4 regions of the Rhizobacter sp. P5_C2 genome follow, and region 1 is predicted to be linked to each of the others. Evidence: predicted binding sites of a transcription regulator. Region 1 holds the regulator's gene; each other region holds the start of a gene.
What was found. The regulator FliA, encoded in region 1, starts transcription of late flagellar genes. The targets are predictions, from matches to a motif close to CTAAAGTTTNNNNNNNNNNNGCCGNTA.

Region 1 (7,351 bases):
CAGGGCGAGACCATCGAGGACGTGATGGTGTCGTACCGCGCCGCCGCCTGCAAAGGCATCGTGCTCTCGAAGCTCGACGAAGCCGTCAAGCTGGCCCCGGCGCTCGACGCGCTGATCCGCCACAAGCTGAAGGTCGTCGGCGTCGCCAACGGCCAGCGCGTCCCCGAAGACTGGCACCGCCTGTCGGCCCACGCGCTGGTGCATCGCGCACTGCGGGCCAACACCGGCACCGCCTACCGCATGGATGCCGACGACGTGAACCTGATCTTCACGGCGCGCCAGCCGGCGCTGCGCACGCGCGGCTCGCTGCACGCCTGATCGATCGTTCGATCAAACACGAACAGCCCCCCTAGCCTCGTCCTCAGCGCCCCATGCACGACGCCTTCGACTCCTCGTTCCCGCAAGACCAGGCCCACGGCCTGCGCCAGCTGTTCGGCCAGACGCGCGTGCGTTTCGTGCCGGTGGTGGCCAACCCGAACATGGCGTTCGGCGGCGTGATGCTGGAGCGCCTGTGCACCGCCTTCGGCGAGCTCGGCGCGCACGTGCTGGTGATCGACGCCTCGGACCGCGCGCCGGCCCCGGCCGAGCTGACGGCCGTCGGCCTGACCGGTTGCGTCGAGCCGCTGTCGCACCAGGTGTCGTACCTCGCCGCGCGCGGCCTGCCGATCCGCTATGTGGATGCGCACGGCAGCACCGCCAACTTCCTGCAGGCCGCAGCCGATGCCGCGCCGCATGCCGACGTGGTGCTGGTGCATGCCACCGAGACCGACCTGTGCCGGCTGTTCATGCGCAGCGAGGCCCGCCCGCTGCTGCTGGCCGACGACCGCCCGGCCAGCGTGACCCATGCCTACGCCGCGATGAAGCTGCTGACGCAGCGCGCCGGCCTGATGGTGCACGACCTGCTGCTCGGCGCCGCCCCCCATTCGCCGCGCGCCGAACGCATCGCGCAGCAGATCGCTTCCTGTGCCGATGGCTTCCTGGGCGCCGTGCTGCGCGACTGGATGCACGTCGATCCCGCGTCCGACGTCAACGACCCGCCCACCCCGGCCCTGCGCCGCTGGGCCCGTGACGTGCTGCAGCCTGCCGCCGCTGAAGTTGCCTATGCCACCGGCTTTCCGGTGCGTCGCGATTTCGCGCAGCAGGCCCTGAACTGAATTCCCCCGGAGCTGACCCCATGTATACCGCCAAAGGCCAACTCGACGTTAACTCGATGCTCAAGCAGTACAGCTCGCTGGTGCGGCGCCTCGCTCACCAGATGATCGCGAAGCTGCCTGCCAACGTCGAGATCGACGACCTGATCCAGGTCGGCATGATCGGGCTGACCGACGCGCTGAGCCGCTTCGACGCGGCGCAGGGCGTGCAGTTCGAGACCTTCGCGACGCAGCGCATCCGCGGCGCGATGCTCGACGAGCTGCGCGGCAACGACTACCTGTCGCGCGGCACGCGCAAGCAGCAGCGCACCATCGAATCGGCGGTGCACAAGCTCGAGCAGAAGCTCGGCCGCGCGCCTGCCGAAAGCGAGATCGCCCGCGAGATGGGCATCACGCTGCCCGAATACCAGGAACTCCTTGGCAAGGTGCGCGGCACCCAGCTGGTTTACCTGGAGGACATGTCGGGCGACGATGGCGACAATGATTTCCTCGACCGGCACGTGGCCGACGAAGGGATCAACCCGCTTGCGCAGCTGCAGGACCAGCGCATGCGCCAGGCCCTGGTCGACGGCATCAAGACGTTGCCGGAGCGCGAGCAGTACGTGATGAGCATGTACTACGAGCACGACATGAACCTGAAGGAAATCGCGGCCGTGCTGAAGGTGACCGAATCGCGCGTCTGCCAGCTACACAGCCAGTCCATCGCCCGCTTGCGCGTCAAGCTGCGCGAGTGGTGATCACCGAGACCGAGACACCATGTTTGCAATGTTCAGGAAGGGACGCGAGCAGTCGCCCAACGAGCCGATCGAGCCCGTCGTGACTGCAGCAGCCGGCGAGCCCGACCTGCGGGCCGCGGTGCAGTCGATCGGCAAGCAGGCGTCCAGCGTCGGCCGTGATGCGGCCGAGGTGCGCGGGCTGCTCGACGACGCCAGCAAGGTGTCGGCCCGCCAGGCGCAGGCCGTCGTCGCGCTGGTCAGCCAGCTGAGCGAGGTCACGCGGGCGCAGCAGGCGATCGGCGATGTCACGGCCGGCAGCCTCGATGCGGTCGGGCGTGCGCGTGAGGCGGTCGAAGCGGTCGGCACCGAGGTGGCCGGCATCGTCGACACGCTGCGCGAGGTGGCCGCGGCCGCCAGCGAGATCACGCAGATCGCGCTGCAGACGCGGCTGGTGGCGTTCAACGCCTCGGTCGAGGCCAAGCGCGCCGGCGAGGCCGGGCGCGGTTTCGGCGTGGTGGCCGATGCGGTGAAGGACCTGGCCTCGAAGGTCGAGGGGTCGTCGAAGGCGATCATGAGCACCGTGGGCGTGCTCGACACGCGCATCGGGGCCTTGTCGCGCGAGATCCAGGCCAAGCCGGGCGAAATCAGTCAAGGCGGTTTCCACAAGGCGCTGGCCGATGTGGAGGCCGGGGTCGCGAGCATCACTGCCGCGGCGACGCAAAGCCGCGAGATCTGCGGCGGCGTCAACCTGCAGATGGGCGTGATGCAGTCGGAGATCCAGCAGACCACCGCGGCGCTCGACAACGCGATGCGCCGCAGCGAGGCCTTTTTGAAGGTGTCGGAGCACCTGATCGAGCTGGTGGCCGAATGCGGCATCGAGACCGAAGACACGCCGTTCATCCAGGCCGCGATGGAAGCGGCCGCGCAGATCGGCAAGCTGCTCGAGGATTCGCTGCGCACCCGCACGATCTCGCCGGCCGACCTGTTCGACGAAGCCTACAGGCCGCTGCCGGGCACCAACCCGGCGCAGCACGCGACCAAGTTCATCGAGCTGGCGGACAGGCTGTTCCCGCAGGTGCAGGAGCGCGTGCTGACGCTGAGCCCGAAGGTGGTGTTCTGCATCGCGGTCGACCGCAACGGCTACGTGGCGACGCACAACAAGAAGTACTGCCACCCGCAGCGCGGCGACCTGGCCTGGGACACGGTCAACAGCCGCTACCGCCGCATCTTCAACGACCGCACCGGGCTCGCTTCCGCGCGCAACCAGCGCCCGTTCCTGCTGCAGACCTACCGCCGCGACATGGGCGGCGGGCAATTCGTGCTGCTGAAGGAAGCCGCCGCACCGATCACGGTGCAGGGGCGGCATTGGGGTGGGGTGCGGGTGGCGTTCAACTTCTGATCTATTGCTTGTCGACGTGAACCCGGCATTTCTCGCCGTTGAGTCGGTCGATATTTTCCTTGGTGTCGCCGTCTAAACTCATGCTTCCCAGGTATATGTGCTTGGGATGAAGGCTGGTTTTGCTGTAAATGGCCTTCCAGAGCCAATCCTGATCTGTCAAGCCGTTGCCTTCCAGCATTATTCTTGTGATGTCGAGCGCAAGAAGACTCTCAAACGCCACGCGATCCTGCCGGCTCAACCCGGTGTTGCTGAGATTGAGTTCGACGTCTCTGTGGCGGGCATGGCTCAGCGATTCGCAAATTGATTTCGCCTCGCGATCGCCCAAATTTTTCTGCCCTCCCAGATTCAGCTTGATCGGGTGCATGCGCTTCTCCAGATCACGCATGAAATTGGATACTGCAGTGAGATCTCCCCTGCTGAGGGGGCCGATTCTCTCGGCGCTCAGCTCAAGAGATGAATCCCTCAAGAGGAGATAGTGAAGATAGGTGGCGGTGATTGGCAGGCGATAAATCTGCTTGCCTTTCGGCAAGATCTGGCGCAGAAAATCCCCCTTCCTGCGATCTATCGGGGAAGAACCGGAAACGTCGGGTGACAACTTTTTCCCCGAGTATTCGAGCAATGCAGTGAATTCATCTTCTGACAGCTGCTGAACCGATTTGATGAAATTGACGGGATCCTGTTCCTCTGGCTGCTCAGCGATGAGTTTGTCCAGGATTTTTACAGTGGCACCGTTGATGACCTGGCTGATGGGGGCGGCAATGGCCGAAGCAGCTTTCACCGTTGCGGATCGTTGACTCTGGGTGCCATCGGTCTCGCTGGATGTGCTGGTTTCGAAGGCTGTCCTGACCGTGAGCGCTGCCTCGCGTTTCAATTTTTCATTTTTGCGCGAATGAATTGGCGCCTGCGCTTGTTTTTCATCATCTTTGGCGACTGTGCGTGAGCGGGGCGACTTGAAACAACGAAACATGGCCTGGTTCCTGGCTGAAGATTGAACGAGGGAATCTGCATTTCAATCTCCCTTTGCCTGGATCTCGGCAGTGACCAAACGTCTGATTGAACAAGCTGAATCCGCTGGAGATCAGGTGAGTGACATCCCGAGCGAAATCGATCCACGCAAGGTTCGTTTGTTCAGAGGGCGGGGACTCGATGAGCGCCTCGGTTTCGACGGCTTGGTATCGTCCTGCCTTCACGAAGGAGAGTTCGCCGCATGATCTGGCCGCTGCCCGCTCTGCTCGCCTGGGCCTTGGCCTGGGCGCTCTTCCTCGGGCTGCAGCGCGCGGCCGTGCCGCTCGGCGTCGCGCTGCTGCTGGCCACCGCGCTCGGCGGTTTGCTCGCACTGCTGCCGATCGTGGCGGCCACGCGCTGGCGCCGGATCTTCGTCGCACTCGGTTTCCCGCTGTCGTTGCTGGCGTCAGGCCTCGCCGGGGCATTGCCCGCCTGGGCGTGGCTGCTGCCGATGGGCGCGCTGCTTGCCCTCTACCCCGTTCACGCCTGGCGCGATGCGCCGGTCTTCCCGACGCCGCGCGGTGCGCTGCGTGGGCTGTCGGCGCTCCTGCCGCTGCCCGATGGCGCACGCGTGCTCGATGCCGGCTGCGGGCTGGGCGACGGGATGCGGGAGTTGCACGCGGCGTATCCGCGGGCGCTGCTCGACGGCATCGAATGGAGCTGGCCCGTCAGGCTGCTGTGCGGCCTGCGCTGCCGGCTGCGGCGCATCCCGGCGCGCGTGGTGCGCGGCGACATCTGGAAGGCCGATTGGTCCGGCTACGAGCTGGTCTACCTGTTCCAGCGGCCGGAGAGCATGCCGCGCGCCGTCGCGAAGGCGCAGACGGAGATGCGCCCGGGGGCGTGGATGGCGAGTCTGGAGTTCGAGGCGCAGGAACTGCGCCCGGTGGCACGGCACATCTGCCCGGATGGGCGGCCGGTGTGGCTGTATCAGGCGCCGTTCAAGGCGCGCTGAACATGAATCAGGCCTGGACGAACCCGCGGCTGCCGCGGTCGGCAGGGCCGTTCGCGGAATACACCGCCGCCGGCCGCTCGCGCGGCATCAGCACGTCGATCGCGCGATCGAGCGCCGCAGTGGCACGCGCCAGCGATTCGCGCTGTGCCGCCACCAGGCCGCCGGCCAGCGCCAGGCGCTCGCGCAACGGGGTGGGCACCGGGCCGCTGCGGGCCGCGCGGGTGAAATGATCGACCGCGCGCGCCAGCGAGCGGTGCAGTTCGGTCGCATGCAGGTCGATCGCCGCGCTGTCGCGCGTGCGAAGCGCCTCGCCCAATGAGGCGAGTTGCGTCTCGACCGCGCCGAGGGTGGCCTCGAGTTCGGGCGAGGTTTCGTACGCGGGAATCACCGGCTGCTGCATGACGAACGGGTGGCCAGGGGCCGTTGAAGAAATCGAGACAGAGACCGAGACAGAAAGCCGAACCGCTGAACGATCAGTGGCCCAGCACTTCCCGGGCGTTGGCGATCAGCTTGTCGGCGATGGCTTCCGGATTGACCTTGAAGCTGCCGTTGTCGATCGCGTCGGAAATGCGCTTGACCTTGTCGGCGTCGAAATCGGCCGAGGCCGAACCCGCGCCGGTCAGCGACGACGCCGCGCTCGACAGCGAAACGGTGGTGCTGGCTTCGGGGGCCGCGGCGCCGACAGCCGGGGTGGCCTGTTCGGTGGGCTTGGCGGTCGTCCCTTGCTTTTGCGTGGTGCTGCCGACCGCCTGGGTGGGGGCCGCAGCTTCTGCGTGATTGCCGATCTTGATGCTCATGAAGGACTCCTTGGGTCGGGACACTGGGCCCGGCCTTTCAACATGCACGGTGTATCGGCCCGCCCGTTGGCGACTTGAGGGCTATCGCCCGAATTGTTGACCCTGGGACGGTTTTTCACAATGCGAGTTCCAACTGGTGTTCCGCGACCGCGACACCCGTCACGAGACGGCCGCTTTCGGTGCGCACGCGCGCCGGCTGGCCCTCGATGCCAGCGGTCACTGCTTCGCCCGAGCCCGCCACTGCGTAGCCGTCGCCGACGGCCCGGATGCGCACGGTGTCGCCCGGGGCGAACCATTGCCGGGCCTTCAGCGTGGCCTGGCGCACGCCCTGGCCGACCGACACCGAGCGGGCCAGCACGCGCCCGACCAGCGCCGAGGCGTCCGTCAGCGCCGGGCTGGCCTCTTCGGCGAGGTCGACCTCGGTCTCCCGGACATCGCCGGCCGCCAGCACCTGGCCGCCCGGCATCGCCTGGTTCATGACCAGCGCCTTGCCCCAGACCTTGACGGTCACCGGCAGGTAGATGTTCCACGGCGTCGCACCCTGGGTGCAGCGCAGCCCGACCCGGGTCTTGCCCCAAAGCCGGGTGTTCGGCGTCAGATAAGCCTGGACCTGCTGGCAGGGCGCGAGGCGCAAGCGCGCATCCATCGGTCCGGCGACGACCTCGACACGGCCCGGCAGCGCCGGGTTGTTGCCGAGCTGGGCCTGCACGAAGCTGAGCGCCTGCTGTTCCAACGGTGATGACGCAGCGGGCGCTGCCGCCCCGGCCGCAAAGGCGGCGCCGCCCATCGCCACGCAGGCGACGAAAGCGATGAAGGCAACAAGGGCAGGGGCTTTGTTCACGTCTCGACTGTAGGAGCGTGCTGCCGTGGGCAAGCGTCCGAAATGGCGGACAAACCGGCCGCTATTCCCGCTTATGTTTCAGAAGGCGCTGCCCACAATCCTTTCACATCGCCCATGGCCTCGGCACCCACCGAGGCCACGGACCGAAAGGAAACGCCGCCATGCTGAACACCCTGACCAACTCGCTCGACTTCCAAGGCTCGGCGCTTGCGCTGCGCTCGGAGCGCCAGCGTCTGATCGCCAGCAACATCGCGAACGCCGACACGCCGGGCTACGTCGCCCGCGACATGAACTTCGCCCAGGCGCTGCGCGAAGCCACCGGCAGCCAGCAGAGCGCGGCCGTGCCGACCACCACGCAGGCCGGCCACATCGGCATCGACAGCGGCCTGACCGGCGCGCGCGCCGAATCGAACCTGCTGTACGCGACCCCCAGCCAGACCAACCTCGACCGCAACACGGTCGACATGGACCGCGAGCGCGCCAACTTCGC
Region 2 (7,351 bases), on a different contig from region 1:
CTGGCCGGCCCGGCCGCTGCCACCTCGGCCCCCGCCCTCACCGCCGACGACATCACCCCGCGCGAAGCCGCGACCCGGCACAACAACTACTACGAGTTCTCGCCCGACAAGGCGGCCGTCTGGAAGCTCGCCGAGGACTTCCGCACGACGCCTTGGACCGTCACCGTCGACGGCGAGGTCGAACGCCCGCGCCGCTTCGACCTCGATGAGCTGCTGCGCCGCTTCCCGCAGGAAGACCGCCTCTACCGGCTGCGCTGCGTCGAGGGCTGGTCGATGGTGGTGCCATGGCGCGGCTTTCCGCTGGCCGCACTGCTGAAGCTCGTCGCGCCGACCTCGCGCGCACGCCACGTGCAGTTCATCTCGGTGCTGCGGCCGTCCGAGATGTATGGCCAGCGCCGGCCGATGCTCGACTGGCCCTACACCGAAGCGCTGCGCATCGACGAGGCCATGCACCCGCTGACGCTGGTGGCCACCGGCCTGTACGGCAGCGCGCTGCCACCGCAGAACGGCGCGCCATTGCGGCTCGCCGTGCCGTGGAAGTACGGCTTCAAGAGCCCGAAGGCCATCACGCACATCCGCCTGATGGAGCTGCCGCCGGTCACCACCTGGATGCAGGCCGCGCCGTCGGAGTACGGCTTCTTCGGCAACGTGAACCCCGAGGTGCCGCACCCGCGCTGGTCGCAACGCCGCGAGCTGCGACTGGGCGAGCTCGCCAAGCGTCCCACCCTGCCCTTCAACGGGTACGCGGCTGAGGTCGCGTCGCTGTATGCCAGCATGGACCTCGCCCGGAATTTCTAGGCGCGCCGCCGTGCTGCGCTCTGTGCTGCAGGCCGGCGCGCTGACGCCGCTGACCTTTGTGCTGTGCGCGGCGCCGGCGCTGCGCTGGTCGATCGGGTTCGCGGCCAGCACGCTCGGGCCCGACCCCATCGCCGCGTTGACGCATGCGAGCGGCTGGTGGGCGATGAGCCTGCTGCTGGCGACGCTCGCGGTCACGCCGCTGCGCCGCCTGTCGGTGTGGTTGTCGCGGTCGGTGGCCTTGCGTTTCGGCCGCCGCATCGGCGATTGGAACGCGCTGATCCGCCAGCGCCGCCAGCTCGGGCTGTGGAGCTTCGGCTACGCGGTGGTGCACCTCGGGCTGTACCTGGGCTTCGATGCCGGCACGCTGCGCGCCTATGCACAGGACCTGGCCGAGCGGCCGTTCATCGCGCTCGGCTCGGCGTCGCTGTTGCTGCTGTTGCCGCTCGCGCTGACCTCGACACAGGGGGCGATCCGCCGGCTGAAGCGGCACTGGCTGCGGCTGCACCGGCTGGTGTATGCCGCCACCGTGCTCGCCGCGCTGCACGGCGTGCTGCAGGCGAAGCTGGGCCATGTGTCGGCCGGGGTCTTCGCCGGCATCGCGGCAGCGCTGCTCGCGTTCCGGCTGGCCGCGCATGCCTGGGGCACGCGGGCGCAGCCGGATGCGATGACGGCTTCGCCTACTGCACCGGCATCGGCTGCCCGTGCAGCGGCGAGCGCGGCCCCGGCGGCACGCCGTTGCGGCGCGGCGCCCCCAGCATGCGGTCGTCGGCCACCCCGGCCCAGCGGTACGAATCGTCGGTCGCGTTGGCCATGACGTGCCGCACCAGCGCGCCCACCAGCGCGCCGATCAGGCCGCCCTGCGACTGCTGTTGCTCCTCGGACGAGCTGGCCACGGCCGAGCCGTTCCACAGCAGCTCGCCGCTGCGCAGGTCGACGATGCGGGCCTCGACCTCGACCCGCGTCTCGCTCGACAGCACCGCGTAGCTGGCGCCGTACTTGCGCACCTTGATGTAGACCGCCGCGTCGGCACCGAAGAACTCGCGCAGCTTCTTCGGCGAGACCTCCTGGGCGTCGTGCGCGGTGTCCACGCCGTTCTGGCGGAAGGTCTCGTCGACCAGCGTGACCGGCAGCACGTAGTAGCCCGCCTCGGCCAGCGGCCGGGTCGCGTGGCTCCAGACGGACGCGGTCGCGCTGATCTCGGGCGATTCGTTCAGCGGCGGCAGCACCAGCAGCGAGCGCGGCTTGGCGCGATTGAAGGCCGTGTAGTCGTAGGCCGGCGAGGTCGCGCAGCCGCCGAGCAACGCGGCCGTGGCGACGGCGGCCGTCAACGCGACCGATCGAAACAGTGAACGAGCGAGCGTCATGCCGGTTTCTCCGCCTTGGTCACCGGGCCGTCCAGGCGCTTCAGCAACTGGTCCATGTAGGGTGCCGATTCCGGAAACGCCAGCTTTTCGGCCAGCCAGAGCTGGCGTGCTTCGCCGGGGTCGCCGATCGACAGCTTCAGCATGCCGAGGTGGGCACGCAGGCCGGGCGGCAGCGCCGCGTTCTGCGCCCGCGCCTTCACGACGTGCTCTTCGAGCGCGGCGATCTGCTCCTGCGCGCCGGCGCCGCCGCGCTGCAGCGCGTCGTATTGCTGGCGCGGGAACGACTCCCACAGGTACAGCGGCGGGCGCGGCTTGGCGCAGCCGGCCAGCAGCGCCACCGCGCAGGCGGCAACCAGGAGGCGGCCCCTCACTTGGCAGCGTCCTTGCCCCACTGGCCGCTGTCCTTCGCGGTGACGAGGTCGTCGACCGCCTGGCGCATCGCGAGGTCGAGCACCTTGCCGTTCAGCGTCGCGTCGTAGCTGGCGGTGCCGCCGAAGCCCAGCACCTCGCGGTTCGACAACTCGTATTCGCCGGCGCCGCGCGCCGAGTAGACGACCTCGGCGGTGAGGCTGTTGACGATGTTGAGCGTGATCTTCGCGTAGGCGATCTGCGTCTTGCCGCGGCCGAACAGGCCGAACAGCTGGTGGTCGCCGACCTCCTTGCGGCCGAACTCGGAGATGTCGCCGGTCACCACGTACGACGCGCCGCGCAGCGTCTGCGCCGTGCCCTGCAGCTTGGCTTCCTGGCCGGTCTCGGACAGGTTGTCGCGGTCGAGCACCGAGAAGCGCTGCGACTGCTGCAGGTGCGCGACCAGCGTCGTCTTGGCTTGGCTGCCGAGGCGGTCGACGCCGTCGGAGAACACGCCGCGCATGAAGCTGGAGCGGTTGTCGAACTTGCCGACCGACACCGGCAGGCGCGTGCCGTTGAACGGCGCTGCGGCGGCCTGCGTCTTCGCGACCTCCAGCGTGCGGGAGCTTTCGGTGGCGCAACCGGCGATCAGCAAGGCGCATGCAGCCGCGAGAACGGCTGTCGGACGTTGGAGCATGGGAATCCTCTGGAAGAGATGGGAACAAAAGCCCGTGAATTATCTGACGGGCCGTCGCGAGGCCCCCGGCACATCGGCACGGCAAGCGACAAAAAGATTGAGGATGCTTTCAGCCCCCTGCCATGCTGCCGATAACCCCTCCCATGGCCGATACCGCTTTCCTCGCCGCCAAGATCCTGCTGCTCGAGCACGATCCGAAGCACTATCCCGAGCTGCTCGCGTTCTGCGAGACGCTCGGCATCATCACCGTGCCGCGCGCCGCGGCCGACGCGATGGAGGCGCTGGCCCAGCACAAGGACCTGGCTGGCGTGCTGCTGGCCGAAGACCTGCCCTGCGACGAACCCGACAGCCTGAAGCTCGCGCAGGCCCTGCACCGCCAGCGTCCGGAGCTGCCGATCTTCCTGCGCCGCACCAGTACGCGGGCGCTGACCGACGACGAGACGCGCTGCATCACGCACCCGTGGGCCAGCGGCCGGCTCGACGAGTTGCGCGTCCACATCGACCGAAGCCTGTTCGGCCTGCGCTACCCGATGGCGCTGGTGCACGGCATCGTCGAGCTGACCTGCAAGGCCATCCGCTCGATGTTCCCGAACGCAACGGTGGAGGCCGAGCCGCCCTACGTGGTGCACGACCGCATCATCTACGGCCAGGTGTCGACGCTGATCGCGCTGGAGAGCACCTGGTGCCGCGGCTACATGATGCTGCAGGCCGAGGAAGGCGCGCTGCGCCAGGGCATGGCCCAGGGCATGGGCTTCGAGGGCGTCGGCGGCGACCTGGGCTTCCGCGAGCTGAACAACCTGATCGCCGAGACCACGAACCTGATCTGGGGCGCGTTCAAGAACCACTACATCCCGCCCGAGGCGTTCCCGACGCAGCAGACGCAGGTGCCGATCGTGATCAACCACGAGCAGAAGTACATCTCGTTCGGCTCGCAGGACCCGCAGCTGTGCATCCGCTACCAGCTGTCAGACCCGCGCCACCCGCGCCAGCGCTCGCTGACCATCGTGCAGCGCTTCATCTTCAACCTGCTGTTCCGCCCCGAGGCCTTCGTCGAGTTCTCGAATCCCGCCTCCGTCGCCGACAGCACCGGCGAGCTGGAATTCTTCTGAAGAGAAGCCGCTGAATGGCCCAGATCCTGGTCGTCGACGACTCCCACACGATGCGCGAGATCGTCTGCACCTTCCTGCGGCAAAACGGCTTCGACGTGGCCCAGGCCAACGACGGCCGCGACGGCCTGCGCCAGCTGGCGCTCGACCCGTCGATCAAGCTGGTGGTGAGCGACATCAACATGCCGAACATGGACGGCCTGACGATGGCCGAGAAGATCCGCACCGAGCTCGGGAACTCGGCGGTGCACATCGTGATGCTGACCACCGAGGACAACGCCGAGATGCGCGAGCGCGCCAAGGCGATCGGCGTGACCGGCTGGATCGTCAAGCCCTTCCGCGGCGAGGCGGTGCTGGGGCCGTTCCGCAAGCTGTGTGGCCTTTGAGGACTCGTCAAGAGGGGAACTTCGGGCTTCTGCACTTTTCCGCACGAGCGTACTTTTCGGGCCTCGCGAGATCGGTTTCACAACAGCCGATTTCCATAACAGACAGGGGGACTCGATGCGACACCTCACGCGGCTGTGCCTGGCCGGGATCGGCGCCGTGCTCGTCGGCTTGACGACGGCGGCACTGGCCACCAACTACTCGCTGTGGATCAACGGCCGCACCGGCGGCGGCATCCTCGGCAACTACGCCGACTTCAGCTACTGGGGGCCGTCGACCGTCGAGGCCGGCGTCAACAAGAAGTCGGTCAACTGGGACGGCTTCAACCACGTCTCCGACCAGAACTATCTCGTGCGCAATGCGCTCGACTGCTATTGCACCGGGCCGAACTGGTGCTACGTCGCGGCCCACAGCGCCGGCGACCTGATGATCGGCTACGCGCTCTCGCTGTACGGCGGCACCGCGCGCTACAAGAAGAACCCGATCGCGAGCTCGACCGGTGAATGCGGCAACAGCGACGGCACGACCCAGACCGGCTGGAACATCAAATGGGTCGACATCGCGGCCGGCGCCGGTGGCGGCAGCGAACTCGCCGATGCGGGCGACTGGGCCGTCTCGGAACCGCTGGTGTCGGACCTGAAGACCTCCACCGCGCGCGCCATGTACGACCACAACAACACCCGCGCGAGCTGGTTCTACATGTACGCCGGCTCCAAGGGCACGCTGTACTCCTTCGTGCTGCCGGGGCAGGACGACGAGGTCGTCGCGTACCACTCGAGCGGCGGCGTGTCGGGCAGCTCGGGCGCGAGCTTCTGCAACCCGAGCGACTGGTTCTGCAACGACCTGACGCTGGGCACCGCGAACAACGAAGGCGGGCGCGCGAAATGGAGCAACCATTCGGTGGTGTTCCGCGACGATGCCGAGGCCTTCAACCACTACACGAACAAGAACTGGGAAGGCGTGGTGTCCAAGGTCCGCGCCGACATGGTGACCAACGCTCGCTGACGGCTTCGAGAGGCAAGACGCATGGGCAAGCCGGCGCTGGTCGCCGCCGCGTGCGCGATGGGGGTCGCGCTGATGGCGGCATTGAGCTTCGGGCGCGATGCGCCGGCGGAGGTGCCGGCGCCCTCGCCGGCACCGGTGGTCGCGGCCGCGGTCGCAGCACCGGTCGCGCCTCAGCCGGCGTCATTCAGCGCGAGCGCGGTGCAGGCGCGCCGCGCGCAGCTCGACCTGTGGCAGCAGCGCCTCGCGCGCTCCGAAGACACGCTCGCCAAGTACAAGACGTCGACGCGCTACCCGCATGAGGCGCGTCCGCTGGCCGAGCACCCCGACCAGCTGCGTCCGTTCGATCCGGTGGCCGAGGAGATGCCGCTACGCACGCCCGGCGGTCAGCCGGCCAAGGGCGTGCATGTGCGCAGCACGCAGGACCGGGTGTTCGCGAGCGGCGCCGAATCGGTGCGCCTGACGGTGCGTGCCGTCGACGACGACGATCGCCCGCTGGTGCTGCTGGTGACACGTGCGGTGGCCTTCGACCTGCCCGATGCACGCCGGCCGGCAGGCCTGCCGCAGGTGCCGGTGCCGTTCACCGAAGCCGCGGACGGCAGCCTCGCCGCGGTGCTGCAGCCGTCGACGCAGGGCTTTGCGGACTTCGCCGGCACGATCCGCATCCAGGCCTACCTGAACCAGGCGGGCCAGCTCGGCAACGTCAACTTCGACCTGGTCTACAACCCGCTGGTGCCCGCCGAATGGGCCGGCGTGCGCGAGGCGCTGCAAGCGGGCTCGCTCGATTTCTTCTTGAAGGCAAAGGTCGCGCAGCCCGGCCGCTATGTCGTCAGCGCGCGCGTCGACGATGCGGCCGGCAAGCCGTTCGCACTGCTGAGCTTCAACGACGAGGTCGCGGTCGGCGAGCAGGAGTTCAGGCTGCGCCTGTTCGGCAAGCTGGTGCGCGACGGCCAGCCGGCATTCCCGCTGACGTTGCGCGACGTGCAGGGCTTCCTGCTCGTGCCCGACCGCTTTCCGGACCGCGCGATGCTGCCGAGGCAGGTGGGCAGCGTGCACACCAGCAAGGCGTATGCGCTCGACAATTTTTCCGATGCCGAATGGAGCAGCGAGGAGCGAAGCCGCTACCTCGCGGAACTCAACAAGGATGTGGATGAGGCGAAGCGGCAGGTCGATGCGCTGAACCGATAGCGCACCGCCCCTGCCTCTGGTTCAAAGCCAGCGCCAGACGCGAACCAGCCAAGCCGGGATGCGCTGGCCGCGGGGACGATAGTTCTGGCGAAGTTGTGCGTACATGGGTGACCTCCGAGGCGATAACTGTATCTTCATACAGTACTGTGTGCAAGCACAGCTTCTGCTGCGTCAGCCTTTGTAGCTGCCGCGCACCGCATCGCCGGCCGCCTTGGCGCCCAGGCCGGTCGGGTCCGCGAAGCCGACGGCCGTCTCCGTCAGGCTCGCCCCCATCTCGACGCCGGCCTTCTTCACGTCGCCGCCGATCACCGCGGTGTCGGCCACGTGCAGCGCACCGCCGATCGTCTTGGTGCCGAGTTCGGCCAGCGCCGAGAACACCTTGCCCAGGCCCGGGATCTTGCCGATCGTGTTCTTGATCAGGTCGCCGATGAAGTTGAAGGCCTTCGACAGGCCGTCGAGGATCT
Region 3 (7,351 bases), on a different contig from region 1:
CGGCTCCGCGACCGCATAGGCCAGCAGGATGCCGAGGAAGGTGCCGACCAGCGCCGAGCCGATCATGCCGCCGAGGATCGCGGGCGGCTGGCCCACCGAGCCCATCGTGTTGACCACGCCCAGCACCGCGGCGACGATGCCGAAGGCCGGCAGCGCGCCGGCCAGCCGGGCGATCGCCGCGGCGGGCGCATGCGCCTCGTGGTGGTGGGTGTCGATCTCGCTGTCCATCAGGCTCTCGATCTCGTGGGCGTTCAGGTTGCCCGAGACCATCATGCGCAGGTAGTCGGTGATGAACTCGACCACGTGGTGGTCGTTGCCCACGGTCGCGTATTTCTTGAAGAGGGCCGATTCGTGCGGGCGCTCGACGTCGTTCTCGATCGACATCAGGCCTTCCTTGCGCGCCTTCTGCAGGATGTCGTAGAGCAGCGCGAGCAGCTCCATGTAGCGGGCCTTCGAGTACTTCGAGCCCTTCAGCAGCGCCGGCAGGGCGGCCAGTGTGGCCTTCAGCACCTTCGGCTGGTTGTTCACGACGAAGGCGCCGAGCGAGCCGCCCAGGATCGCCATCAGCTCGGTCGGCAGCGCGTGGATGATCACGCCCATGTTCCCGCCGTGCAGGACATAGGCGCCGAAGATGCACCCGAGGGCAACCGCGTAACCGATGAGGACGAACATGTTCCAGGCTGTTCCGTGTTTTTGGGGGGTGCACCTGTCGGCGCGGTCTCGGACCGTTATCGGCCCTCATCCCAGTCACTTGAGTGTGGGCGTGGCGGGGGTTCGGCAATCGCTCGAACAGCGCTGGGAAATTGCTTCTCTCGCTGCGCGAGGGGCTTCTGCACTGCGTGGCATTGCCGGGTCTCGCCCCGGCGGGCGAGTCACTTTCATTGGGGCTCAAATGAAAGTAACCAAAGCAAAGAGCCTGAATGCAACACCATGCGGTTCGTTCTGGCCCGCTGCGGATAACACGGCCACCCCGCTGCACATCGCCCCTTGATTGGGATTGTTGCCCTCCACGCGACTCGCTTCGCATCGTCGTAGCCCGGATGCCAATCCGGGGTCGTCGATCACTTGACAAAGAAAAACGGGCCCCGAAGGACCCGTTGAAAGCACTTTTCAGCGCCAGGAGGAGATCAAGAAAACAAAAGTCGCTAACTCACACTACCCAGGGAACAGAAATCGTTGAGAGGTTATCGACCAACTTGCGGTCGACTTGAGCGCACAAGCCGTTCAATGCATCTGGATGCCGCCAGTGGCCTTGCCCTTGCCGGCACGCGCCGGCGGGTTGCACAGGCCGCACACGTAATGCTTCGAAATCTCGTGCGGGTGGCTGACGAAATGGCCGCCGCACTTCGAGCACTTGGTCATCGTCAACATGCCGTTGTCGACGAACTTGACCAGGCGCCACGCACGGGTCACCGAGAGCAGCGCTTCCAGGCCCTGCGCCTGGGTCTGCTCGGAGTACAGCTGGTAAGCCTTGATGACGACGTCGATCTCGTCCATCACGGCCACCTTGTTCAGGTATTCGTGGATGTTCAGGAACAGAGAGGCATGAATGTTCGGTTGCCAGGTCATGAACCAGTCGGTGGAGAAGGGCAGTTGGCCCTTGCTCGGCGACTTGCCGGAGACTTCCTTGTACAAGCGCAGCAGGCGCTCGTAGGACAGGTCGGTTTCAGACTCCAGCACCTGCAGGCGGGCACCCAGGTTGATCAGCGTGACAGCGCGATCGATCTGCTTGGCTTCGGTCAGGATGCTCTTGGTGCGGGTCATGTCTCTCTCCGGAATCTTGTGGTGTGTGTCGGCTGCGGCGGTCGCGAAACTCAGGCGGCTTCGTGGTGGCGGCCGGCCATCAGGATGCTGGCGTGCAGGCGGCTCGTCGTGTCGTTCGAAGCAGTCTTGCCATGGTTGGTCAGCAGGCCCCAGACCAGGTCGTCGTCCATGCGGAAGCGGCACAGCAGCGTGTTGCTCGCAGCCACCTTCATCATCTGCGCCGGCGTCAGCAGGCCGATCAGCGATGCGCTTTCGTCGCTGATGCCCAGGCGGTACAGGGCTTGCTCGCGGTCGCTGCGGATCAGGCTCTGCGCCAGCATCAGGTACGACAGGTTGGCTTCACGGATTTCGGTCAGGATTTGGTCGGCGTTCATGTCTCGTTCCTCTGTGTGTGTTGCGGTTTGCTTGCTACTTGTCTCAACGTGGAACGGATTGTGAAGAAGCGATCTGGACCCAAACATCAGGTCAGTTCTGTGGCTTGAGTCCAGCTTTTTCCATGCCCCCTGTCAGGCAAATTCCTACACGGCTGCCAGGGAAGCTGACGCCCGAACGCAAGTGCTTGTCACAGAACAAAAAAAAGACCGCCTGGGCGGTCTCTCGAGGACGGGGGAGGGGTCGTTCAGGCCGAAATGGCTGCCAGATCGGCCGCATAGCTCTCGGACAGGTCGTCCGGCAGCGCGAAATCGGCCCGCATCACCCGGGCGGTGGTGCGTTCGCGCAGCGAGGTTTCCACCTTGACCAGCACGACGCGCATGAAGGCGGCGCGCTCCTTCGGGCATTCGCGCAGTGCGTCGTCGAGGTAGTGGAACTGCGCCAGCTGGAAGCGGTGCTCGAACCAGCCGAGGTACCAGAACCAGTCGGTGTAGTAGAGCCACGACTTCTCGTTCAGCGCGCGCAGGTGGGTCGGGTCCTGCCAGGCGGTCGCCGCGTGCTCGTACGGCACCTCGATGATGAACTGGCCACCGGTCTTCAGCAGCGCCAGGCAGTTGCCCATCAGCGTCGGCAGGTCGGGCACGTGCTCGAGCACGTTGTTCGCGAAAATCAGGTCGACGCTGCCGGCGTCCAGCAGCATCTCGCCGCCGTACGACGAGCTCGCGCGGTGCGGCCATTGCACCGGCTGGCCGAGGTCGAGCACCAGGTCGGGCTGGGCGCGGTCGAGGATGTCGATGTTCAGCCAGCCCGGCTTGTAGTCCTTGCCCGAGCCGAGGTTGATGCGAGCCGGCTGCCACGGCGTCTGCGGCCGGCGCTCCTGGTGCACGCGGGCGTAGCCGGCGGCGAAGGCCAGGATGTCGGCATAGGCCTCGATCGGGTCGCTGGCCTCGAAGCGCTGCAGCTGCGCGCGCGCCTCGTCGAAGAACGCCGGCGTGCCGAAGTGCTGGCCGAACACCTGCTCCAGGCTGGCTTCGTCGAACCAGCTGACGCAGTCCTCGAAGGCCTCGTGCGGGCGGGTCTGCGGCCGGCGTTCGGACAGCACCGGCGTGCCCAGCGACAGGCAGTGCGACACGCGTGCCTGCTCGAAGCGGCTGGTCGGGTAGAAGTGCAAGTTGACCACCGCCTTGGCCTGCAGGATCACCTCGTCGCGCTCGGGCCCGTACAGCGGGTGGTCGAACTTCGCGACGCGCCGGCCGCTCGCCTCGATGCGCTGGAGCATCTCGAGCCGGCGCGGGTTCATGCTGCCGATGAACAGCAGGTCGATCGGGCGATCCTCCAGCGGCACGGCCTGCGCCGGCTTCAGGTAGGGCGCGAACAGCAGCGGGAACACCGGCACGTCGTCGGCATGGCTCGTGTAGGCAGCGATGTTGTCGGCGTCGTACTCGATGACCGCCGAGCCGGCGAGCAGCTTCAGGTAGTCGTCGCCGACCGGTGCGCCGTCGCGGCCCAGCTGCTCGAGGTTCACGAACATGCAGGTGTGGCGCTCGCGCAGCGTGGCGTCGAAGCCGAGGTGGGCACCGAACACCAGGTTGACCGCGTCATGGCGCAGCCGGTTCTTCGCGAGGCTCACCTCCGCGCCCATGCGGCGGAACTGGTGGCGGAAGTAGCGCGCCTGGTCGAGGAAGCCGAGCGAATGCACGTAGCCCGCGGGCTGGACGATGCACAGGTGGATGGCGGGCAGGGCATTCATGCGCGGGCTCCTTGCGGATTCTCGGCGGCGAGGACGATGTGGTCAGGCGGCAGCCCCTGCGACCAGCGCTCGGCCGCTGCCCACAGCAGGCGCCCGAAATCGCGGGTCCAGGTCTCGCTGTCGAACAGCGGCGCGGTGTCGCGCGCGGCCACCAGGTGCTGGTGCAAGGCCTGGCGCGCCGGGGCGTCGCCGGCCAGCTCGAAGATACGGGCCTCGTAGTCGGCCACCGTCGCGCAGGCCAGTTGCGGCAGGCCGACGGCATCGAGCAGGCTGGCGGCCACGCGCGATGCGAAGGTCTCGCCGGCATAGGTGACGACCGGCACGCCGGCCCACAGCGCGTCGCTGGCGGTGGTGTGGCCGTTGCAAGGCCAGGTGTCGATGAAGAGATCGGCGAGCGCGAGGCGGCTCAGGTGCTCGCGCAGGCCGATCTTCGGCGCGAACACCAGGCGCTGCGGGTCGATGCCGCGCGCGGCGGCCTCGGCGCGCAGTTGCGCCGGCGAGTGGTCGTTCCATTGCAGCAGCCACAGCACGGCACCGGGCAGGCGGTGCAGCAGGCGGCACCAGACGTCGAACACCTCGGGCGACAGCTTGAACGGCTGGTTGAAGCCGCACAGCACCAGCGCCTCTTCCGGCAGGCCGGCCTGCGCGCGGCTGTACGGGCCGGGCAGCGGGCGCTGGCGGTCGTTCGGCTGGTAGCAGCCGGGCATCAGCGCGAGCTTCTCGCTGAAGTGCCCGGCGTGCGCGAGCGGCGAGACGATCGCATCGCCGACGAAGTAGTCGATGCCGTCGGCCGGCGTCGCCCCGGTCGTGCCGGGGAAACCGAGGAAACTGAGCTGCACCGGCGCGGCGCGGTGGGCGAAGATCGCGAGCCGCCCGTCGCGCGTATGCCCCTTCAGGTCGACCAGCACATCGACCGCGTCGTGCCGCACCTGCTGCGCGACCTCCAGGTCGCTGCGCCGGGCCACATCGACGAAGCGGGCGGCGGCGCGCAGGCGCGCACGCATCGGGCTGCCGTCGTCCGGGCCGTGCGAATAAAGGGTGATGTCGAAGCGGCTGCGGTCGAGTTTCTCGAACACCTCGGCCATCAGGATGGCGGTGGCGTGCTGGTGGAAATCGGCCGATACGAAGCCCACGCGCAGCCGTGCGGGCAGCGGGCGCGGGGCCACGGGGGCGAAGGCCTCGACGCGGCGCGTCTGGAAGCGCCAGCACGAGCGCGCGACGCGGCGCTGGATGACGGGGTCGTCGGTGACCGTGACCTGCGCGAAGACCGATGCCCAGCTGGCCGCGTCATCGGGCAGCGCAGCGGCCAGGCGCTGCAGCGCGGCCACGTCGGCCTGCGCGTTCTGCCAGCGGCACAGCTCGCGCTCGACGAAGGCGAGCAGCCCTTGCGCGGCCAGGTCGCCGCCGCCCAGACCGAGGATCAGTGCGGTGCGAAAGCATTCGGTCGCTTCCTGCTTCATGCCCAGCGCGTTGAACGCCAGGCCGAGTCGGTAGTGCGACAGCGCGTGATCGACATTGCGCGACAGCGCCTCGAACAGCGCGGCGATTGCGGCCTGGTGCTGCCCGGCATTGAACAGGGCTTCGCCGAGGTTCTGGTAGTACTCGGCGCTGCGCGGCGTCTGCTCGGGCTGCTGCTGCAGGCAGTTCGCGGCTTCCTGGTAGCGGTGCTGCGCGCTCAGGCAGTCGGCCGCGATCATGCGGGCCAGCGCATCGTCGGGCTTCAGCGTGAGCGCCGACTGCGCGCTCTGCAGCGCCTTGTCGTGCGCGCCGTTCTTCATCTGCGCGCGGGCGAGGTTGAGCAGGTAGACGGTGTCGCGCGGGCTGCGCTCGCTGGCGCGGTGGAAGGCGTGCTCGGCCTTCGCCCAATCGCCCGCCTTCGCGTGGACCAGGCCCTCTTCCCAGTCGCGCTGCGCGGTCCGCGCGAACGGCGGGACGAGGGCAGGGCGGGTCTTGGCGGGCTTGTGGGTTTTGGTCTGCATCGTGATGGCGCGCGTGGGCACGCCCCATGAAAGGGTGCCTGAAATTCTAGGAAGTACCCCGTCGGCGAAGGCCCGGAGATGCACCGCAGATGCCCGCCAGTTCGCTGCTTGACACACTCTGAAACGTCTTCGTGGCCCCTCAAGTTTTCGCCGCGAATGCAGATAGAAGGCGGGCTCCCACCCCTTTGTTCGGGGGATCCCGCAGAAATTTTGGAAGCACGGACTCAAGTCCCGAAAGTGGCGGTCCGATAAAGCCTCCAACGGCGACGCAACAACGGCGCCGGGGTCCGGCAGACCAGCCGGGCGCAGCAAGCGGCACATCTCGGTGTGCCGCCGTTTAGGCAGAAGAGGATCGAAGGTAGATACGCATCTGCCGAGGCAATGCCGGCGCTCATGCCGGGTCTCAGTTCAACCGTTATTGGAGTATTTCAAATGAGCATGTCAGTCAACACCAACGTCACGTCGCTGAACGCACAACGCAATCTGTCGACCACCCAAAACGCCCTGGCCACCTCGATGCAGCGCCTGTCTTCCGGCCTGCGCGTCAACAGCGCCAAGGACGACGCCGCCGGCCTGGCGATCTCGGAGCGCATGGGCGCCCAGGTCCGCGGCATGAACGTCGCGATCCGCAATGCCAACGACGGCATCTCGCTGGCGCAGACCGCTGAAGGCGCGCTGGGCAAGGTCGGCGATTCGCTGCAACGCATGCGTGAACTCGCCGTGCAAGCCCGTAACGGCACCAACGGTTCCAGCGACAAGGATTCGCTGGACAAGGAATTCCAGCAGCTGTCGTCGGAAATCAAGCGCGTCCTGGGCGGCACGACCTTCAACGGCATCGCGATCATCGGCGCCAGCGCCGGCGCGAAGGACTTCCAGATCGGTGCCAACACCACGACCAACGACGTCATCACCGTGACGACGACCGACATGACGGGTGATGCCAGCATCACCGCCGTGACGGCCGGCACCGTCGTCATCGACAGCACGACCGACTCGGCCGCGCTGAAGACCGTGATCGACAACATCGACGGCGCGATCGACAAGGTCAACAGCGAGCGCGCCATGTACGGTGCGGCGCAGAACCGCTTCGACTCGGTGATCTCGAACCTGCAGACCTCGGTCGAGAACCAGTCGGCTGCCAAGAGCCGCATCACCGACGCCGACTTCGCGTCTGAAACGTCGAACCTGTCGCGTGCCCAGATCCTGCAGCAGGCCGGCACGGCGATGGTGGCGCAAGCCAACCAGCTGCCGCAGCAAGTGCTGTCGCTGCTGAAGTAAGCCGCCAGGCTCGCTTCTTCAAGGCCCCGCCCGGGAAACCGGGCGGGGCCTTCTCGTTTGGCGGATGAAAAGGCGGGTCGAACCGGCTCATTTCCCGGTTTAACCCCACTCCAGTTCTCGGAACAATCACTTCCACAGGTTCCTCGCCCGGGATCTGCGGTCCGGATCCACTGAAGGATGCTGACGGGGCGGTGTGCAACAGCACACC
Region 4 (7,351 bases), on a different contig from region 1:
CCCCCCTGCGGCAAGCGCCGGCGCATTTCGCCGGGAGTCATTGATTCTTGAGGAGTGCTTCATGCCACAAACCATCAACACGAACATCGTTTCGCTGAACGCGCAACGAAACCTGAATTCTTCCCAGTCCGCGCTGGCCGTCTCGATGCAGCGCCTGTCGTCCGGTTTGCGGGTCAACTCCGCGAAGGACGACGCCGCGGGCCTCGCGATCGCCGAACGCATGAACGCGCAAGTGCGCGGCATGAATGTCGCGATCCGCAATGCCAACGACGGCATCTCGCTGGCGCAGACCGCTGAAGGCGCGCTGGCCAAGGTGGGTGACGCGCTGCAACGGATGCGCGAACTGTCGGTGCAGGCCCGCAACTCGACCAACAGCGGCAGCGACAAGGATTCGCTGAACAAGGAATTCCAGCAGCTGTCGGCCGAAATCGGCCGCGTGCTCGCCGGCACCACGTTCAACGGCCAGCCGATTCTCGCGTCGACCGGCGTCCAGACCTTCCAGGTCGGCGCCAACACGACGGTCAACGACACGATCGACATCAACACCGTCGACATGACCGTCGATGCCTCGATCACCGCGGTGACCGCCGCGACGACCGTGATCGACAGCACGACCGATTCGACCGCGCTGGCGACCGTGATCGACAGCATCGACCAGGCGCTGAACCTGGTGAACGACACGCGTGCCACCTACGGTGCGAGCCAGTCACGCTTCGATTCGGTGATCTCGAACCTGCAGACCAACGTCGAGAACCAATCGGCCGCCCGCAGCCGGATCATGGATGCCGACTTCGCCGCGGAAACCGCCGCGATGAGCCGGGCGCAGATCCTGCAACAGGCCGGCAACGCGATGGTGGCGCAAGCCAACCAGCTGCCGCAGCAGGTGCTGCAGCTGCTGAAGGGTTGATGACCCGCCTGTCGGTCGCGGCATAAAAAGAGCGAAAAAAGTCGCACCCCGGGCCTCAAGTTGCCGACTGTGATTCCGATACACGCGATATCGGATTCCCCTTTGGGGGAGCCCTTCCTCTTTTAGGACTGTGGCAGCGAGGCCTCCTCCGCTTGCCGTCCACTCTTCCGAAAGGTCACGGTCATGGCATCAGTTACATCAGCAGGCATAGGCAGCGGCCTCGACGTCGAATCGATCATCACGAAGTTGATGGCGGTCGAAAAGCTGCCGGTCGCGCAATTGCAGACCGAAGCGACGAAGGTCCAGACCAAGATCTCCGCGTACGGATCGATCCAATCCGCGGTGTCGAGCTTCCGCGACGCCGCGCAGGCGCTGACCCGGTCCGCGACCTGGGGCGCGACGACGGCCAGCTCGGCCGATGCGTCGTCGATCACCGTCTCCAGCGGCTCCAGCGCCGCGGCCGGCAACTATGCCGTCAGCGTGTCGAAGCTGGCCGCCGCGCAGTCGGTGGCGAGCACCAGTTTTGCCTCCAGCAGCACCGTCGTCGGTGAAGGCGGGCTGACGATCGACGTCGGCAGCTGGGACGTGACCGAGCCGGGCTTCAAGGCCCGCGCGACCATCAATTCGATGAACATCGCGATCAGCGCGACCGACACGCTGGCCGACGTGCGCGACAAGATCAATGCCGCCGCCGGCGGCGTGTCGGCTTCCATCGTCACCGATTCGAGCGGCGCGCGGCTGGTGCTGTCATCGTCCTCCACCGGCGTCGACAACGGCTTCCGGGTGACGGCCAGCGGCAGCGGCCCGTCGGCGTTCGCGTACGACGCGACCGACGGCAGTGCCGCGATGACGCGCACGCAGACCGCCTCCGACGCGAAGGCGAAGATCAACGGGCTGGAGATCACGTCGGCGAGCAACACGCTGAACGACGTGGTGCAGGGCCTGACGATGAACCTGCAGAAGGTCACCACCGGCGACGTGCAGGTCAGCGTCGCGCAGGACAACACCTCGATCAAGAGCGCGCTGACGAACTTCACGGCCGCCTACAACGGCCTCGCGTCGCTGCTGAAGACGCAGACCAAGTACGACGACGCCACCAAGACGGCCGGCACGCTGCAGGGCGACAGCACCGCGGTGTCGCTGCAGCGCCAGCTGCGCTCGATGCTGACCGGGACCGGCTCCGCTTCGAGCGCGTTCCCGACGTTGTCCTCGATCGGGCTGGAGATCCAGACCGACGGCACGCTGAAGATCAGCGACACCAAGCTGACCAGCGCCCTGGGCAACCTGACCGAGATGAAGAAGGCGTTCGCCAACAGCGACACCGTCGACTCGGCCAACGACGGCTTCGCGCAGAAGCTGCGCGCGCTGGGCGACCAGGTGCTGGGCACCGACGGCTCGCTGGCCGCCCGCACCACCGGGCTGAACAGCTCGCTGAAGGACAACCAGGAACGGCAGGACAACATCACCGACCGGATGACGGCCACCGAGAAGCGCCTGCGTGCCCAGTACACCGCGCTCGACACGAAGATGGCGGGGCTGAACACGCTCAGCACGTACATCACGCAGCAGATCGCCAACTGGAATAAAAGCACCGGCTGACGCTGGAACCCCGCAGGGGCGACGTTTGGCCGAACCCATGAAACACCGTTCGGACTGAGGTATCGAAGGCCCGATGCGGTGCAGGCATCAAGCAGGCCTTCGATACCTCAGTCCGAACGGTGTTTTCACTGGCGCAGGTGCCTGCAACATCCCTTCACACTTGAGGTTGAAATGGACCCTGTTTCACCCCCCTTGTGCAGCCTAAAGGCGGCGAAGGGCGGGCCGATAAACAGTGCATCCAGTCACGCACAAGGCCAACAACATGTTCGGATCCGACTACTCCGCATCGCCCTTCGGCGGCCGCAGCAATGCCTACCAGGCGGTGCAGGTCGGCACCAAGGTCGACGGCGCATCGCCGCACCAGCTGATCTCGATGCTGTTCGACGGGCTGATCGATTGCATCGCCCAGGCGCGCGGCGCCATCCGCAACAAGAACATCGAAGAGAAGGGCCGCGCCATCAGCCGCGCGGTGCGCATCGTCGACGAAGGCCTGAAGGCCGGCCTGAACCTGAAGGAAGGCGGCGCGCTCGCGGCCCAGCTGAACGACCTGTACGCCTACATGACCTTGCGCCTGACCCAGGCCAACCGGCACAGCGACGAGGCGGCCCTCGACGAATGCGTCTCGCTGATCGAGCCCCTGCGCAGCGCGTGGGCCCAGATCGACATCAAGACGGCTGCCTGAAGCGCCGCCTGACCACCGGACCGCACACCATGAAGCACTTCCAGATCGACCGGTCGCATGACATCGGAGACCACCCCATGAACAAGGCCCTGCTGAACTACTACGAAGCCATCGAGCGCGCCAGCCAGGACATGCTCGAAGCCGCCCGCGTCGGCAACTGGGACCACGTGGTCAAGCTCGAAGGCGCCTGCGCCGTGCTGATCTCGCAGCTCAAGCATGCCGCCTCGCAGCGCCCGCTGGATTCCGAGGAAGCCCAGTTGAAATCGCGCATCATGCAGCGCATCCTCGTCAATGACGCCGAGATCCGCCACCTGGCCGAACCCTGGCTCGAAGACCTGGACGCGATCCTGGCGGGCAAGCCGAAGACCGTCCACTGACCCCCTGATCCACCGACCCGCCGAGCCGGAGCCGAACTTGGACACGATGCCGATGCCGCTCGATGCGCTGGCCGCCACCCATGGCGGGCTGGACGACTTCCGCATCTCCGCCGTGCCCGAGGTGCTGGCGATGCTCAAGCGCTTGCAGGACGGCAACGTGATCGTCCACCTGAACGGCAGCGACGGCGCGACCTACACCACCACGCTGTGGTCGTTCGATCCGGTGCGCGGCGTGATCGGCTTCAGTGCCGAAGCCGAGAGCAACCAGGTGCAGTCGCTGGTCGAGTCGGCCGATGCCGTCGCGGTCGCCTACCTGGACAGCATCAAGCTGCAGTTCGACGCGGTCGGGCTGGTGGTGGTGCACAACGGCCGCAACGCCGTGCTCAATTGCGCGATGCCGCGCGAGCTGTTCCGTTTCCAGCGCCGCAGCGGGTTCCGCGTGCGGCCGCTGCTGCGCAGCACCCCGATGGCGCGCGTGCGCCACCCGGCCATCCACGAGATGCCGCTCGCGCTGCGCGTGCTCGACGTGAGCATCGGCGGCTGCGCGCTGTTCCTGCCCGACGACGTGCCGCCGCTGCCGGCCGGCGTGGTGCTGAACGGCGTGCAGATGGACCTCGATGTCGACACGCGGATCCACGTTGCGCTGCGCCTGCAGCACGTGACCTCGATCAACCCCGATTCGCGCGGCGTGCGCCTCGGCTGCGAGATCGTCAACCCCGCCAGCGACGTCACGCGCGCGCTGCAGCGCTACATCGATCAAACGCAAAAACGGCAGCGCCTCCTCAACGGCGGCTAGCTTCTCGCGCGCTCCGCCGGGCGTGGCAAGATCGCCCCCTGGTTGAACAACGAAGGCCAGCGCGTGCGCATCCAGATCGAGCCCGGTGTGAGGCTGTTCGTCGACGTCGAAGGCCCCGGCCTCGTTCCCGACGGCAACGGTGTGCGGGAAAAACCCAGCCTCGTGCTGCTGCACGGCGGCCCGGGTTTCGACCACGTGGCCTTCAAGCCCGTCTTCTCCCGCCTGGCCGACCTGGCCCAGATCGTCTACTACGACCACCGCGGCCACGGCATGAGCGACCGCCGCCCGCCGTCGGAGTGGACGCTCGACACCTGGGCCGACGACCTGGTGCGGCTGTGCGACGCGCTCGGCATCGTCAAGCCGATCGTGCTCGGCCAGTCGTTCGGCGGCTTCGTCGCGCAGCGCTACATCGCACGCCATCCGGCGCATGCGTCCAAGGTGATCCTGTCCAGCACCGCCGGCAGCATGGCGATGCCGCGCAAGCTCGCGATGTTCGAACAGCTCGGCGGCGCCGAGGCGCGCGCGGTGGCCGAGCGCTTCTGGGCCGACCCGAACGACGAGAACAATGCCGTGTACCAGCGGGTGTGCAAGCCGCTGTACAACCCGAGCCTGGTCGGCCGCGTCGAGAGCGCGCCCTGGCGCTTCACCGCGCCGGAGATCCTGCAGGCCTTCATCCGCGGCGAGCAGCGGCAGATGAACCTGCTGCCCGGGCTGGCTGCCGCGCAATGCCCGGTGCTGGTGCTGGCCGGCGAACTCGACCCGGTGTGCCCGCTCGAAGACGCGCAGGACATCGCCGCGGCGCTGCCGGAACGCTGGCGGCATTTCCATTCTTTCCCCGGCATCGGCCACGGGGCCTGGCGCGAGAAGCCGAACGAGGCTTTCGACGTGCTGCGCCGCTTCATCACCGACCCGGTTTGATGCCACGCCAACGGCCAGGATGCCCGCGATGACCACCGAAGAACTGTTCCGAGAAGACGCTGCGCTCGACGACTGCGAGGCGTGCATCACCGCGCTCGACGAGGCCGGCGTGCAGCTCGACCGCACCGTGTTCTACCCGCTCGGCGGCGGGCAGGCCGGCGACCGCGGCGAGCTGCGGCTGGCCGACGGCGGCGTGCTGCAGATCGCCGACACCCGCAAGGGCGCGGCGCCCGGCGAGATCGTCCATGTGCCGGCACCGGGGCAGGAGGCACTGCTCGCGACGCTGGCGGTGGGCCAGCCGGTCACCGCCCGCATCGACCGTGCGCGCCGCGAGCGCCACATGCGCTTCCACACCGCCACGCACCTGCTGTGCGCGCTGGTGCCGCACCCGGTCGACGGCTGCTCGATCACCGCCGAGTCGGCCCGGCTCGATTTCCACATGACCGACCCGCTCGACAAGGCGGCGCTGACCGCCGGCCTCGCCCGCCTGGTGGCCGGCGCGCACCCGGTGCGCCACCGCTGGATCAGCGAGGCCGAGCTGGACGCCAACCCCGGCCTGGTGCGCAGCATGAGCGTGCAGCCGCCGCGCGGCCTGGGCCGGGTGCGGGTGCTGGAGATCGAAGGCGTCGACCTGCAGCCCTGCGGCGGCACGCACGTCGCGAACACGGCCGACATCGGCGCGGTGGTCGTCACGAAGATCGAGAAGAAGTCCGCGCAGACGCGGCGCGTGGTCTTGGGGTTCGCGGCACCGGCGGCATGAGCGGGAACGGCGACGTCGGCCACGACCAGCGGGAGCTGCACTGGTCGCACACGCGCTGGGGGGCGGAGCCACCCTCGCTGCCGATGCTCGATCCGGTGCTGATGGGCGTGCTGCTGGAGCACATCAACACCCGCGTCGCGGTGATCGGCCGCGACGGCCGCTACCTGTACGCCAACCTCGAGGCCTTGCGCTTCATGGGCCTGCCGCCCGAGCGGGTGATCGGCCGCCACATGTCCGAGGTGCTCGACGACGGCGTGTACCGCAGCTTCGTGCCGATTTTCGAGCGGCTGTTCGCCGGCGAATCGCTGCACCTGCAGGGCTGGGTCAACTACCAGCTGCAGGGCCGCCGCTACCGCGAGCAGGTGCTGGTGCCGTACACGCCGGGCGGCGGGCCGGTGCAGGCGGTGGTGGTGTGCGGGCTCGACCACACCGACCTGCGGCTGGGCGAAGAAGAACTCGCGCTGCGCCAGGAGCAGCTGCGCGCCAGCGAGGCGCTGAAGTCGGCGATCGTCGACCATGCGCTGGCCGCGCTGATCTCCACCGACGCCGACGGCCGCATCGTCGAGTTCAACCCGTCGGCCGAGACCATCTTCGGGCGCCGGCGCGCCGACGTCGTCGGGCGGCCGGTCAGCGAGGTGATCGTGCCCGAGCGCCACCGCGCGGCCCACGAGGCGGGGCTGCGGCGCATGCAGGCCGGCGGCCCGGCGCGGGTGCTCGGCCAGCGCATGGAGCTGCATGCGCTGCGCGCCGACGGCAGCGAATTCCCGATCGAGATGGTGCTGTGGCGCAGCGATGTCGGCGGCACGGCCTTCTACACCGCGTCGATCGCCGACGTGTCCGAGCGCCACGACGCGGCGCGCCAGATCGAGCGCCAGCGCGAGGCGCTGCGCCAGGGCGAGCGCCTGACCGCGATGGGCAGCCTGCTGGCCGGCGTGGCGCACGAACTGAACAACCCGCTCGCGATCGTGATGGGCCGCGCGACGCTGCTCGAGGAGAAGTGCGAGGACCGGCCCGACCTGCAGCACGACGTGCGGCGCATCCGCGAGGCCGCCGAGCGCTGCGGGCGCATCGTGCGCACCTTCCTGAACATGGCGCGCAGCCGGCCGTCGCAGCGCGGCGCGGTGGCATTGAACGACCTGGTGCGCGCGTCGGCCGACCTGTTGGGCTACACCTACCGCAGCCACAACGTCGCGCTGCAGCTCGACCTGGCGCCGCAGCTGCCGAGCGTGATGGGCGACGGCGACCAGATCTCGCAGATCGTGCTGAACCTGATGGTCAATGCGCAGCAGGCGCTGACGCTGACGGTCGGCGA

Region 2: a site for FliA is predicted at 3,315-3,341, ahead of ACXJLU_RS22580 (chemotaxis protein CheX). Genes of this name have one in related genera too.
Region 3: a site for FliA is predicted at 6,004-6,030, ahead of ACXJLU_RS22385 (flagellin domain-containing protein). Genes of this name have one in related genera too.
Region 4: a site for FliA is predicted at 962-988, ahead of fliD (flagellar filament capping protein FliD). Genes of this name have one in related genera too.

Annotation. Positions count from the first base shown of each region.
Region 1 is NZ_JBFULV010000103.1:1,153-8,503, forward strand. It holds partial or broken gene flhF (flagellar biosynthesis GTPase FlhF) at 1-318, shown strand, start outside; gene ACXJLU_RS26975 (MinD/ParA family ATP-binding protein) at 372-1,154, shown strand; gene ACXJLU_RS26980 (RNA polymerase sigma factor FliA) at 1,175-1,888, shown strand; gene ACXJLU_RS26985 (methyl-accepting chemotaxis protein) at 1,908-3,266, shown strand; gene ACXJLU_RS26990 (hypothetical protein) at 3,268-4,233, opposite strand; gene ACXJLU_RS26995 (hypothetical protein) at 4,304-4,477, shown strand; gene ACXJLU_RS27000 (class I SAM-dependent methyltransferase) at 4,474-5,223, shown strand; gene ACXJLU_RS27005 (hypothetical protein) at 5,231-5,623, opposite strand; gene flgM (flagellar biosynthesis anti-sigma factor FlgM) at 5,697-6,020, opposite strand; gene flgA (flagellar basal body P-ring formation chaperone FlgA) at 6,136-6,861, opposite strand; gene flgB (flagellar basal body rod protein FlgB) at 7,023-7,351, shown strand, end outside.
Region 2 is NZ_JBFULV010000068.1:21,156-28,506, reverse strand. It holds gene msrP (protein-methionine-sulfoxide reductase catalytic subunit MsrP) at 1-798, shown strand, start outside; partial or broken gene ACXJLU_RS22600 (protein-methionine-sulfoxide reductase heme-binding subunit MsrQ) at 767-1,321, shown strand; gene ACXJLU_RS22595 (DUF799 domain-containing protein) at 1,476-2,162, opposite strand; gene ACXJLU_RS22590 (DUF4810 domain-containing protein) at 2,159-2,533, opposite strand; gene ACXJLU_RS22585 (CsgG/HfaB family protein) at 2,530-3,207, opposite strand; gene ACXJLU_RS22580 (chemotaxis protein CheX) at 3,351-4,316, shown strand; gene ACXJLU_RS22575 (response regulator) at 4,331-4,699, shown strand; gene ACXJLU_RS22570 (hypothetical protein) at 4,815-5,702, shown strand; gene ACXJLU_RS22565 (hypothetical protein) at 5,724-6,887, shown strand; gene ACXJLU_RS22560 (HrpF/NolX family T3SS translocon protein) at 7,059-7,351, opposite strand, start outside.
Region 3 is NZ_JBFULV010000067.1:16,569-23,919, forward strand. It holds gene motA (flagellar motor stator protein MotA) at 1-672, opposite strand, end outside; gene flhC (flagellar transcriptional regulator FlhC) at 1,225-1,764, opposite strand; gene flhD (flagellar transcriptional regulator FlhD) at 1,815-2,138, opposite strand; gene ACXJLU_RS22375 (class I SAM-dependent methyltransferase) at 2,384-3,886, opposite strand; gene ACXJLU_RS22380 (O-linked N-acetylglucosamine transferase, SPINDLY family protein) at 3,883-5,865, opposite strand; gene ACXJLU_RS22385 (flagellin domain-containing protein) at 6,298-7,143, shown strand.
Region 4 is NZ_JBFULV010000067.1:23,972-31,322, forward strand. It holds gene ACXJLU_RS22390 (flagellin N-terminal helical domain-containing protein) at 62-907, shown strand; gene fliD (flagellar filament capping protein FliD) at 1,091-2,506, shown strand; gene fliS (flagellar export chaperone FliS) at 2,769-3,188, shown strand; gene ACXJLU_RS22405 (flagellar protein FliT) at 3,266-3,565, shown strand; gene ACXJLU_RS22410 (flagellar brake protein) at 3,612-4,361, shown strand; gene ACXJLU_RS22415 (alpha/beta fold hydrolase) at 4,404-5,279, shown strand; gene ACXJLU_RS22420 (alanyl-tRNA editing protein) at 5,308-6,039, shown strand; gene ACXJLU_RS22425 (hybrid sensor histidine kinase/response regulator) at 6,036-7,351, shown strand, end outside.